Regions from separate parts of the Burkholderia sp. 3C genome, predicted to be linked through region 1. Evidence: riboswitches for the same ligand, from Rfam matches in the RefSeq annotation. Region 1 holds a riboswitch; the other holds the start of a gene.

Region 1 (5,052 bases):
ACGATGCGGTTGTTTCGCGCTGCGCACATTTGCTCCGAATCCGATGACGCCAGCCAGCTTGAAAAAACATCCCGGCTTACCGCCGCGATGGCCCAACTCGTGCTGAGACACGCGTCGGCGACGCATCGGCCATCCGCCGGGGGCGCGATGCCCGGGGCAGTGCGCCGGGCGCGCGACTATATCGATGCCCATTTCGTGGATAACCCGTCGCTCGATGCCATCGCCCAGGTGGCGGGTATGAGCGCTTATCACCTGCTGCGCGAGTTCAAGAAGTCGGTCGGGGTCGCGCCTCATGCGTATCTGGTGCAGCGTCGTGTTGCATTGGCCAAACATCGCGTGCTCCGTGGCGTACCGTTGCGACAGGTCGCCATCGATGTCGGCTACTGCGATCAAGGGCACTTGAGTCGGGAGTTCAGTCGTTTTTTCGGCGTGCCGCCCGGTATCGCCCGGCAGTAAATCAGCAAGTTTGTCCAAATCCCCGGCCGGTGCGTGGCCGAAGCTGTGCTCACCATCCACCTTATCCGGGAGCACAGCATGATCGATTTACGAAGTGACACCTGCAGCCAGCCGACTCAGGCCATGCGTCAGGCCATCGCCAACGCGCCGGTCGGCGACGACGTGTATGGCGACGATCCGACCGTCAAGGCACTTGAGCGAGAAGTCGCGGAATTGCTGGGCAAGGAAGACGCGGTGTACATGGTGACCGGCACGATGACCAATCAGGTCGCGATCCGCACCCATACGGAACCGGGCGACGCGGTTCTCTTCGATCAGAATGCGCACGTCTATATTCTCGAAGGCGGCGCGCCGGCTGCGTTCTCCGGGGTACTCCCGCGCCTGCTGCCCGGTGTGCGCGGCGTCTTCACGCCGGACGACGTAGCGAATGCGCTCGGCGTGTCGCATCGATTTTTCCCCACCACGATTCCAGCCCCGATCAAGCTGCTCTGTGTGGAAAACACCCACAACATCGGTGGCGGCAAGGTGTGGCCGATCGAGCAGCTGCAGGCCGTTTGCGAGCTTGGCCGGCAGCGCGGCCTCGCACTGCACCTGGATGGCGCGAGGCTCTGGCATGCGACAGCCGCCACCGGGATTCCCGAGCGCGAATACGCACGCTATTTCGATTCGGTCAGCGTGTGCTTTTCGAAAGGGCTCGGCGCGCCCGTGGGTTCGGCGCTGGCTGGCTCTCGTGATTTCATCGCGCGCGCGCGTCGTTTCAAGCAGCAGATCGGTGGCGGGTTCCGCCAGGCCGGGATCGTCGCGGCCGGCGCGTTGCACGCACTGCGCCATCACCGTGAGCGGCTTCATGAGGATCACGAACATGCGCGCATGCTGGCCAACGGCATCGCGGGCCAACCCGGCATTTCCCTCGATGTGTCCACGGTCGAAACGAACATCGTGAGGTTCGGCATATCGTCGCTCCCGGCCGGTGAATTCGTCGAGCGGCTTTACGAAAAGGGGCTGCATGTCCTGCCGTCCGGTGCGGACGGCGTTCGCGCGATCCCTTACCTGAACATCACCCGCGATCAGGTGCAGGAGGCGATCGATATCATCTCGGCCGTCGCGCAGGCCAATGCGCATACGGCCGGCGGCAACGTCGCCCGCGACAACGTATCGTCACGCGCCGGATACTGACCCGGCGGTCGAGAGGCACGACTGAACGACTATTTGAATAGGAATACTTGAGATTGGGGGTGGAACCGACACGCGGTAATGGATTTCCCGTTGCCGAATTATGGCGCACGCCGTTCAGGGTAACTTGGCAATCGTTCTATTCGTGCATCACGGGAGAGACCGCTTGCTCGAGCGGCGCCGACGGAGCAACCGCCCCGGAAACTCTCAAGCAAAAAGATCGTGATGCAAGAACGCTCTGGAGAGTGGCGCCTCGCCCACCCACCGAAGGGGAGCCACCGCCGTGGCGCAATCCGGGCGGTGGCGAAACTCTCAGGTAAATGGACAGATGGGGCATCGGCGCCGGCGGCGGTTGTCGTCGGCGATGCTCAATTCGATCTGGACCATCACATGTCACGAATCGCCATCATCGGCGCCGGCATTACCGGCGTCACGATTCGAGCGGCACCGCTATCGCGTCGGTGATCGGCGCCGATTGATTGAACCGCACATGTCGTTGTTGAAGACATCCACGGCTAGGCATGTCTCCGATCTCTGGCTTGAATACTACTTTAATAGTAGTATTCAAGCCGCGGCGATGATGGCGCTCGAAGCCGTGCAGCGAGCGCCAAGCCGCATGTCACGCTGTCCGGTCAACCCGGCTGTGTACAGGACAACGATTCGATGGCGGAGATATGAGCAATCATCATGAAGGGCTTCGGGTTCTGATCCTCGGTGCTGGCGCGCTGGGCGGCTACTATGGCTCGCGTCTGATCCAGGCGGGCGCGAACGTGACGTTTCTCGTGCGCCCGAACCGCGCGGCCGCCTTGGTTCGCGACGGCCTGCGCGTGTCGAGCGCGCTGGGGGATTTCGGTGCGGCGGTCAATGCCGTGACCGCGGATGCGGTGGAGCCGGGCTACGACCTGGTCTTGCTGACCTGCAAGGCTTACGACCTCGACGACGCGCTGGATTCGCTGGCGCCCGCGCTCGCCGGCACGACCGGTGTGCTCGCATTGCTGAACGGCATGGCGGTGTACGACACGCTGGACCGTCGCGTCGGGCGGGAACGGGTGCTGGGCGGCGTGTCCTATATCGCCGCGTCGCTCGCAGAGGACGGCCATGTCGTGCACACCGGCAGTCAGGACAAACTGATTGTCGGTGCGCGCCATCCCCTGCAGCGCGATCTGGTACGCCGCTTCCACGCGGCGATCGCATCCACGCCGGGTTTGCGCGTGGCGTCGGAGCGGGTCGAAGCCGACCTGTGGCAGAAGTGGGTGATGTTGTGCTCGGGCGCCGCCGCGACCTGCCTGATGCGCGGGCGCTTGTGCGATATCTTGCGGACGGCGGATGGCAAGGGCGTGATCGAGGCGCTGCTCGACGAATCGCTTGCCGTGGCCGCGGCGGAGGGGTTCGGCCTCGGCGAGCAGGCGGTGAGCGGCGTTCGCGGTTTCCTGCTCGACCCGGATTCGACCTGGGCCGCGTCGATGATGCGCGACATCGCGCGGCGCGCGCCGCGCATCGAGTCCGACGCGATCGTGGGCGACATGATCGCCCGGGCGGCGCGCCATCGGATCGAGACACCGTATTTGCGAACCGCCTTTGCACATCTGCAAACTTATGCGCTTCAGGATACGAACTGAGGCGTGCAGTTATTCGGGCGTGTCGCGGTCGGCATTGTCGCCTCGTCGATACGCCCGGTGATTGAGCAGGGGCGGTAGCGCCGCATGACTTGCCGGTGATCAGGCCGTGTCGCGTGCGCTCCGAAGCAGCGCGATGGTCCTGTCGATATCCGCATCTTCGGTGCGCCACGACGATACGCTGAGGCGGAATGCAGGGCGTCCGTCCCACACCGCCGGCCCGAACCAGGCTTCGCCCGAGCTTTCAACGGCCTGCCGGATCGCAGCAGTCTGCGCATCGTTTTCTCCCCGAACCAATACCTGGTTGAGGACAACGCGATTCAGCACGTCGAAACCGGCATCGCGCAACCCGTGCGCCAATCTGGTCGCCTGGGCGCAATGACGTTCCACCATCGCGGCCACGCCTTGCTGGCCGAGCGTGCGCAGCGCGGCCCAAATCGTGATGCCGCGAGGGCGTCGGGAGAATTCGAGCGTGAGGTTCTTCTGGGCCAGGCGCGAGCCGGTGGCGTAGACGGCATCGCTGCTCAAGGTTTCCGCCAATGCGTCGGGATCGCGGCAGATCGCCATCGCGCAGTCGTAGGGCGTATTCAGCCACTTGTGCCCGTCCGTGGTCCAGCTGTCCGCGAGTTCCACACCGTCCGTATGGTGCCGCAACGCCTGCGATGCCCGCGCCCACAAGCCGAACGCGCCATCCACGTGTACCCATGAGCCTTGCGCCTTTGCCTTCGGAATGAGCGCTGCGAACGGATCGAATTCGCCGGTGTTCACCTCGCCGGCCTGCAGGCAAAGGATGGTGTTGGCGTCGAGTTCGGGCAGGCGCTCGGGATCGACGCGGCCGTGCGCGTCAGTGGCCGCCGGAATGACCTGCTCCGTGCCGAAGCCGAGCACCCGCAACGCCTTGAGCACCACCACGTGAATCCGCGCCGATACCACCACGCGGATTTGCGGCGCACCGTACAGCCCCTTCGTGTCGAGATCCCATCCGGCCCGCTTGAGCAAGGCGCGCCGCGCGGCCGCCAGGCAACTCAGCCCGCATGCCGTGGCCGACGTGCCGAAGCCGACGGCGCTGCCTCGCGGCAGATCGAGCGCCTCGAGCAGCCAATTGCCGGCCACTGCCTCGATGCACGCACTGACGGGCGATGCCATGGCCAGCGGCGCGCCCTGATCCCACGCCATCATCAGCCGCTCGGCCGCGGCCGCGCCCGGCAACGACGCTCCCACGACGAAACCGAAATAGCGCGGCCCGTTCGAGGCCACCGTGGCGGGCGAGCCGATGTCGTCGAGCAGCGCCAGCGTATCGTGCGCGGAGCGCCCTTGTTCGGGGAGCGGTTCGTCGAACGCGGCCAAGGCCGCGAGCGCCTCCGGCGTGGGAAAGACACGCCGGGTTTCGACCGACTCGAGATAGTGGGCCGCGCGCTGGTCGGCGTCGGCGAGCAGGGCAATTTCGCCGGCTTTCATGTCGGCGATGCTGCCCGGGGCCGGAAGGTGAGTGTTCATATTGTTCAGGAAAACGAAGCAGGATGGGAGGGCGCCGAACGCGCTGCGTCAGGCAACCGGGAGGAGCGGCAGCGCGGTATCGGTGTTCGAGTCGGATACCGCGGCGACCGTGGCGGCCTTGACCGCGGGGGCGCTGACCGCATCGAGTCGGGCGAGCTGCTCGGCGCTCAATGTCAGATTCGCCGCACCGAGGTTGCTGACGAGCTGCGGCAGCGAACGCGGCCCGATCAGCGGCAGCCCGCCGTGCGCGGCGACCCAGGCGATGGCGACCTGGTCCGGCGTGGCCTGCAGTTCGCGAGCCATGTCGAGC
Region 2 (5,052 bases), on a different contig from region 1:
CGGCGCCGAGAGGATGCAGCGCTTTCAATTCAGGCGGCGACAGGCGTGTGACGGCGTCCCGTTGATACTTCTCCAGTTCGAAGGGAAGGTCCAGCTCTTCGCAGAGCCAGATGATCCGTTCGGATTGCGAATGACCCAGATGATGAATTTTCAGCATGACGTGTGTTCCTCGGTATGAAATGTAGCGAGCGAGACGGCGACGAGCTGCGGTGGCTAAACGCTGTCCGGCGTGCCGAGATGGCTGGCGGACAACGCCGAGCGCCCGCGGCGTTGTCCGCGAACGTCGGTGGGCAGATAGCCGAACCGCTCACGGAAGCGGGCGGAGAAGCGCGATGCGGAGGCATAACCGGTGGCCAGGGCGATCTCGAGTACAGGCACATCGGTGTTCTGAAGCAACGCCAGCGCATGCGACATGCGGACATCCTGCTGAAGCTGGCGAAACGATGTGTCTTCCGCCGCCAGCTTTCTGCGCAGTGTCGGCACGCTGGTTGCGATTTCGTCGGCGACGCGTTCCATCGACCACGCCATCGACAGATCCGCGGCAAGCAGCGTGCGAACCTGCTCGCCGAACGACGCCGGCGCCGACGCCAGGGACGAAAAATGAAAACCGCGTTCGGCAAGCCACAGCAGCACTTCCCGCAAACGGCTCGCCGCGATCGCCGGCGGCAGGCCTTCGGCCGGTTGCAAGCCATTGAAGGCGCGATAGAACGATGCGCGAAACGCGTCGCCCAAGCCGGCATGCACGGCCACGCGCGGGCTCGGCCGGCGCCTGACCGGCCCGGGCATCGCGAGCAGCGCCGCACTCCAACTGATCCAGAGCGCACGGTAGAGGCCGCTTCGGCCGGGCGTGTTGGAGATGTCGACGCGTTCACCGGCCTGCAGCGTGAACGCCGCCCCGGGGTTCGCGACGCCCTCGCCGCCACGCCAGCGAATCCGCTTGGTGCCCTCCTCGACGAGAATGAGCGTTGCCTGACCGACCACGATCCGACGCGAGGTCAGATCGGAGCGTTGCACGATATGCCCCGCCGCGCCCACCTCGGGCCTGGACAGTACGCTGCGTGAACCCGCTCCGAACCGGATTGCCTCGGCGAGGCGGTCGGCGGCCTCGCTCTCTGCCGACAGGTAGGCATTCACAGGACATCCGACAGCGAGCGCGTCGGCCACGGCACGGGCGATTCGAGCGTGGCAACGATCGGCTGCGGGCAGCGTGATGCGCGAGCGCAACGCGGCGCGGTGTCGAACGGTGAAGCGATCATGGCGGGTATCGTTGATGTCCAGGGAACGTGAGCCATTCTGTCATCAAATATCGGCACGATCGCGACGGTTTCGCTCAATCTCTGTGCGAATTCGCTCATCTCGTCGCAGCGAGGTTCGGACCGCATCCGGGCAGTCGGTCAATGCCGCGAATTCAACCCTCGCCGATCACCGACGTCACGGCCTCCGCCGTTGCCGCCGACAAGGTCCAGCCGAGATGCCCATGCCCGGTGTTGTAGAAGACGCCCGGGCGCTTGCCACGCCCCACTCGCGGCAGCATGCTCGGCAACATCGGCCGCAAGCCCGCCCACGGCACCACGCGAGACGTCGAGACGGCGGGAAAGTAGCGGCGCACCCAATCGACCAAAGGCTCGATCCGATCCGCGCGAATGTCCCGGTTCGCGCCATTGAATTCCGCCGTGCCGGCAACCCGGAAACGATCCGCGCCCAGACGGCTGGTCACGATCTTCGCGCGATCGTCGAGCAGGCTGACCCAGGGCGCGCCGTCGCGGCTCGGTGCATCGTCCAGTTGCACGGTGATCGAATACCCTTTGACCGGATAGACGTTCACGTGGTCGCCCACCATCGCGGCGAACTGCTTACTGCCGACCCCGGCGCAGATCACGACACGATCGAAAACCTCCTGTTGCCGCCCGGAGGCGATCGAGATCCGGCCGCCCTCGATCGACTCGATGCCGCCGACCGCCGTGTCGTAATGAAATTGCACGCCGCGACGCTCGCAGGCCGACGACAGCCCCCGGGTAAATTTGTGAATGTCGCCGGTTGAATCGGACTCCGTAAAGAATCCGCCGTGGAAACTGCCCTGAAGCGCCGGCTCGATCGCGCGCATCTCCTCCGGCGTCACCGCTCGACGGTCCAGCCCGCCTGCACGCAGCAAGGTGTTCACGCGCGTGGCCGCGTCGTGCTCCTTGCGCGTTGCATAGAAGTGCAAAATACCGCGCCGCTCGTGATCGAACTCGATGCCCTCGCGCTCCGCAATCTCGAACAGATGGGCACGGGCGGCGATCGCCAGCCGCACGGTCTCGATCGTGTTCGCTTCGTAGCGCGGGATCTTCCCGAGGAATTCGGCGATCCAGCCGTACTTGTGCGCACTCGGGCGCGGGTTCAGGAGCAGCGGCGCGTCGCGCGTGAACATCCAGCGCAACCCCTTCAATACCGTGGCGCGGCTGTTCCAGACTTCCGCATTGCTGGCCGAGAGCTGGCCGCCGTTGGCGAAGGAGGTTTCCATTGCGGCATAGCGGTGCCGTTCGAAGACGGTGACGCTGTGGCCGCGTTGCGAAAGCGCATAGGCGGTCGTGACGCCGGTAATGCCGGCGCCAATGATGGCGATTCGTGACATGTGATGGTCCAGACAGTGTTGAGCATTGCCGGCGATCCGTGCCGCCGGCGCATTTGCCCCATCTGTCCGTTTACCTGAGAGTTTCGCCACATCCCGCATGACATCGCGGTTGCGGCTCCCCTTCGGTGGGCGCGCAAGGCGCCGCTCTCCAGAGTGTTCCCGCATCACGGTCCTTTTGCCTGAGAGTTTCCGGGGCGGTTGCTCCGTCGGCGCCGCTTGACTTGAGCAAGCGGTCTCTCCCGTGATGCACGTGTAGAACGACCGCAAACTTACCATACGCAATGCGGAACGGCCAACGAAAACGCGATATCCCTTACCGCGCGCTCGTCCTCGACACCGATCTGCCGATACACGGCGTCGAAGCCTCCACGGCGGCCCCGCGACGCGTGCCCCGGTATGGATTTTCGCGCCCCCGCCAAGGCATCGACCGCCTCTTTCGCCCGCCATTCAACCGGTACGGGATTGACTCGACCACCGGTGCCCGCATCGCCGTCGCGCCGGCGTTTTCCGGTTTTAGTACTAGTCCTATGCGGTTCGAAACCGGTCAGATATCACCGATGGTCAGCACTTTGTAAAGTGAACTCATCGGTTAAAACCTACTGGAGCGAACCATGAAAACCTCACTGATCCAACGCGCAGTCACCACCACCTTCCTCGTCGGCGCCATGTTTGGCGGCGTGAACGCAGCCCATGCCGCTTCGACCAGCGACTACTTCGTGGCGAAGGGCTCGGCCACCGTCGACGATTCCGCCACGGCCAAGGGCGCGAACGCAGTGGCAGCCGGCGCGTCGGCCGCCGCGAATGGCGCCGACTCGGCCGCCCTCGGCCACGGCGCCATCGCCGCATCGGCAGGCGCCAGCGCGATCGGCGCGGGTGCCAGCGCCTCGGGCGCCGGGGCTGTCGCACTGGGCAACAACGCGGTGGCGGCCTCGGGCAGCGCCGGCAACATCGCCATCGGCCAGGGCTCGCTGTCGAACGGTGGCGGCGGAGCGATCGCGCTGGGCCTCAATGCCAACAGCGGCAGCTACGATTCGGTGGCGGTCGGCACCAATGCGAAGACGCTCGGACATAGCTCGGTATCGATTGGGGAAGACGCCCTGAGCGCCTCGTCCGATTCGGTGACGCTCGGTCACGCGGCCAGCACAGCCGGCAGCAGCTCGGTCGCCATTGGCGTGAAGGCAGCGGCCAACAGCTATAACTCCGTCGCGATCGGCAACGGCGCGCAGACCAACAGCTACAACTCGGTCGCACTCGGCAACAGCGCGCTGACCACCGGTTCGAGCTCGGTCGCCATTGGCGTGAAAGCAACGGCCAACAGCTACGACTCCGTCGCGCTCGGGGCGGCCGCCACCGCGAATTCGTCGCTGGCGGCGGCGATCGGCTACGGCGCAGCCGCGAATTCGCAAGCCGCCGTGGCCGTCGGCTACAAGGCGACCGCCAACAAGGTCGCGGACATCGCGATCGGCGATCAGGCGCTGGCCGACTCCACCGGTCTGGGCAATCCCGCGTCGGCACTCGGTTATCAAGCGCACGCAATCGGCTCGGGCACCGCGATCGGTGCACTCGCAAACGCCGCCACGGTCCAATCGACCGCGTTGGGCGCGAACAGCACGGTATCGGAACTCAACGGCACCGCGATCGGCTTCGGCGCGCAAGTGCAAGCCGGCGCCACCAACGCCGTCGCACTCGGCCAGGGCAGCGTCGCCAATCGCGCCAACACCGTCTCGGTGGGCGCGGCGGGAGCCGAACGCCAGATCACCAACGTCGCGGCCGGCACCGCCGACACCGACGCGGTGAACGTCGCGCAACTGAAGCAGGCCGGCCTGGTGGGCAGCGACGGCTCGACGCTCGACGCGCTCGTGTACGACGCCGGCTCGAACCGCGGCATGGTCACGCTCGGCGGGATCGGCGCGGCGCAGACGGTGGCGCTCACGAACGTCGCGGCAGGCCGCATCGCGGCGAACAGCACCGACGCCGTGAACGGCGGCCAACTGTTCGAGCTGACCTCGCGGGTCGATGCCCTGGCGAGCACGGGCTATGCCGGCAATACCGGCAATACCGGCCGGGATGCGGGTAACGGCGGCCCGGTCGACGGTGCCGGCCAGCGCATCACCAACGTCGCGGCCGGTGTGGCCGACACGGACGCGGCGAACGTCGGCCAGTTGAACTCGGCTGTCGACAACGGCGTGCAGCGCGCCAACGCCTACACGAACCAGCAGGTCGGCCAGTTGCGTTCGGACGTGGACGGCTACCGCAAGGACGCGGCCGCCGGCTCGGCCTCGGCGATGGCGATGGCGAATTTGCCGCAGGCGGTGCTGCCGGGCGAACGCGTGGTGTCGATCGCGGGCGGCACGTACGGCGGCCAGTCGGCGATGGCGCTCGGCCTGTCGACCGCCACGCAAAAGTGGATGGTCAAGGGTTCGCTGACCACCAACACG

What was found. Region 1 has a riboswitch for glycine ahead of ACYP33_RS23590 (ketopantoate reductase family protein). Riboswitches for the same ligand answer to the same signal wherever they lie in the genome.
Region 2: it holds a riboswitch for glycine, as region 1 does, so the genes downstream of both, ACYP33_RS16110 (D-amino acid dehydrogenase) here and ACYP33_RS23590 (ketopantoate reductase family protein) in region 1, are expected to answer to the same signal.

Annotation. Positions count from the first base shown of each region.
Region 1 covers NZ_BAAILN010000119.1:75,132-80,183, forward strand. Annotated here, with positions in the region: gene ACYP33_RS23580 (AraC family transcriptional regulator) at 1-456, shown strand, start outside; gene ACYP33_RS23585 (threonine aldolase family protein) at 535-1,632, shown strand; glycine riboswitch at 1,773-1,862, shown strand; glycine riboswitch at 1,867-1,958, shown strand; gene ACYP33_RS23590 (ketopantoate reductase family protein) at 2,304-3,248, shown strand; gene ACYP33_RS23595 (pyridoxal phosphate-dependent decarboxylase family protein) at 3,348-4,703, opposite strand; gene ACYP33_RS23600 (aldo/keto reductase) at 4,791-5,052, opposite strand, start outside.
Region 2 covers NZ_BAAILN010000091.1:75,539-80,590, forward strand. Annotated here, with positions in the region: gene ACYP33_RS16095 (glutathione S-transferase family protein) at 1-157, opposite strand, end outside; gene ACYP33_RS16100 (helix-turn-helix transcriptional regulator) at 214-1,134, opposite strand; gene ACYP33_RS16105 (hypothetical protein) at 1,131-1,355, opposite strand; gene ACYP33_RS16110 (D-amino acid dehydrogenase) at 1,409-2,614, opposite strand; glycine riboswitch at 2,676-2,767, opposite strand; glycine riboswitch at 2,772-2,866, opposite strand; gene ACYP33_RS16115 (YadA family autotransporter adhesin) at 3,226-5,052, shown strand, end outside.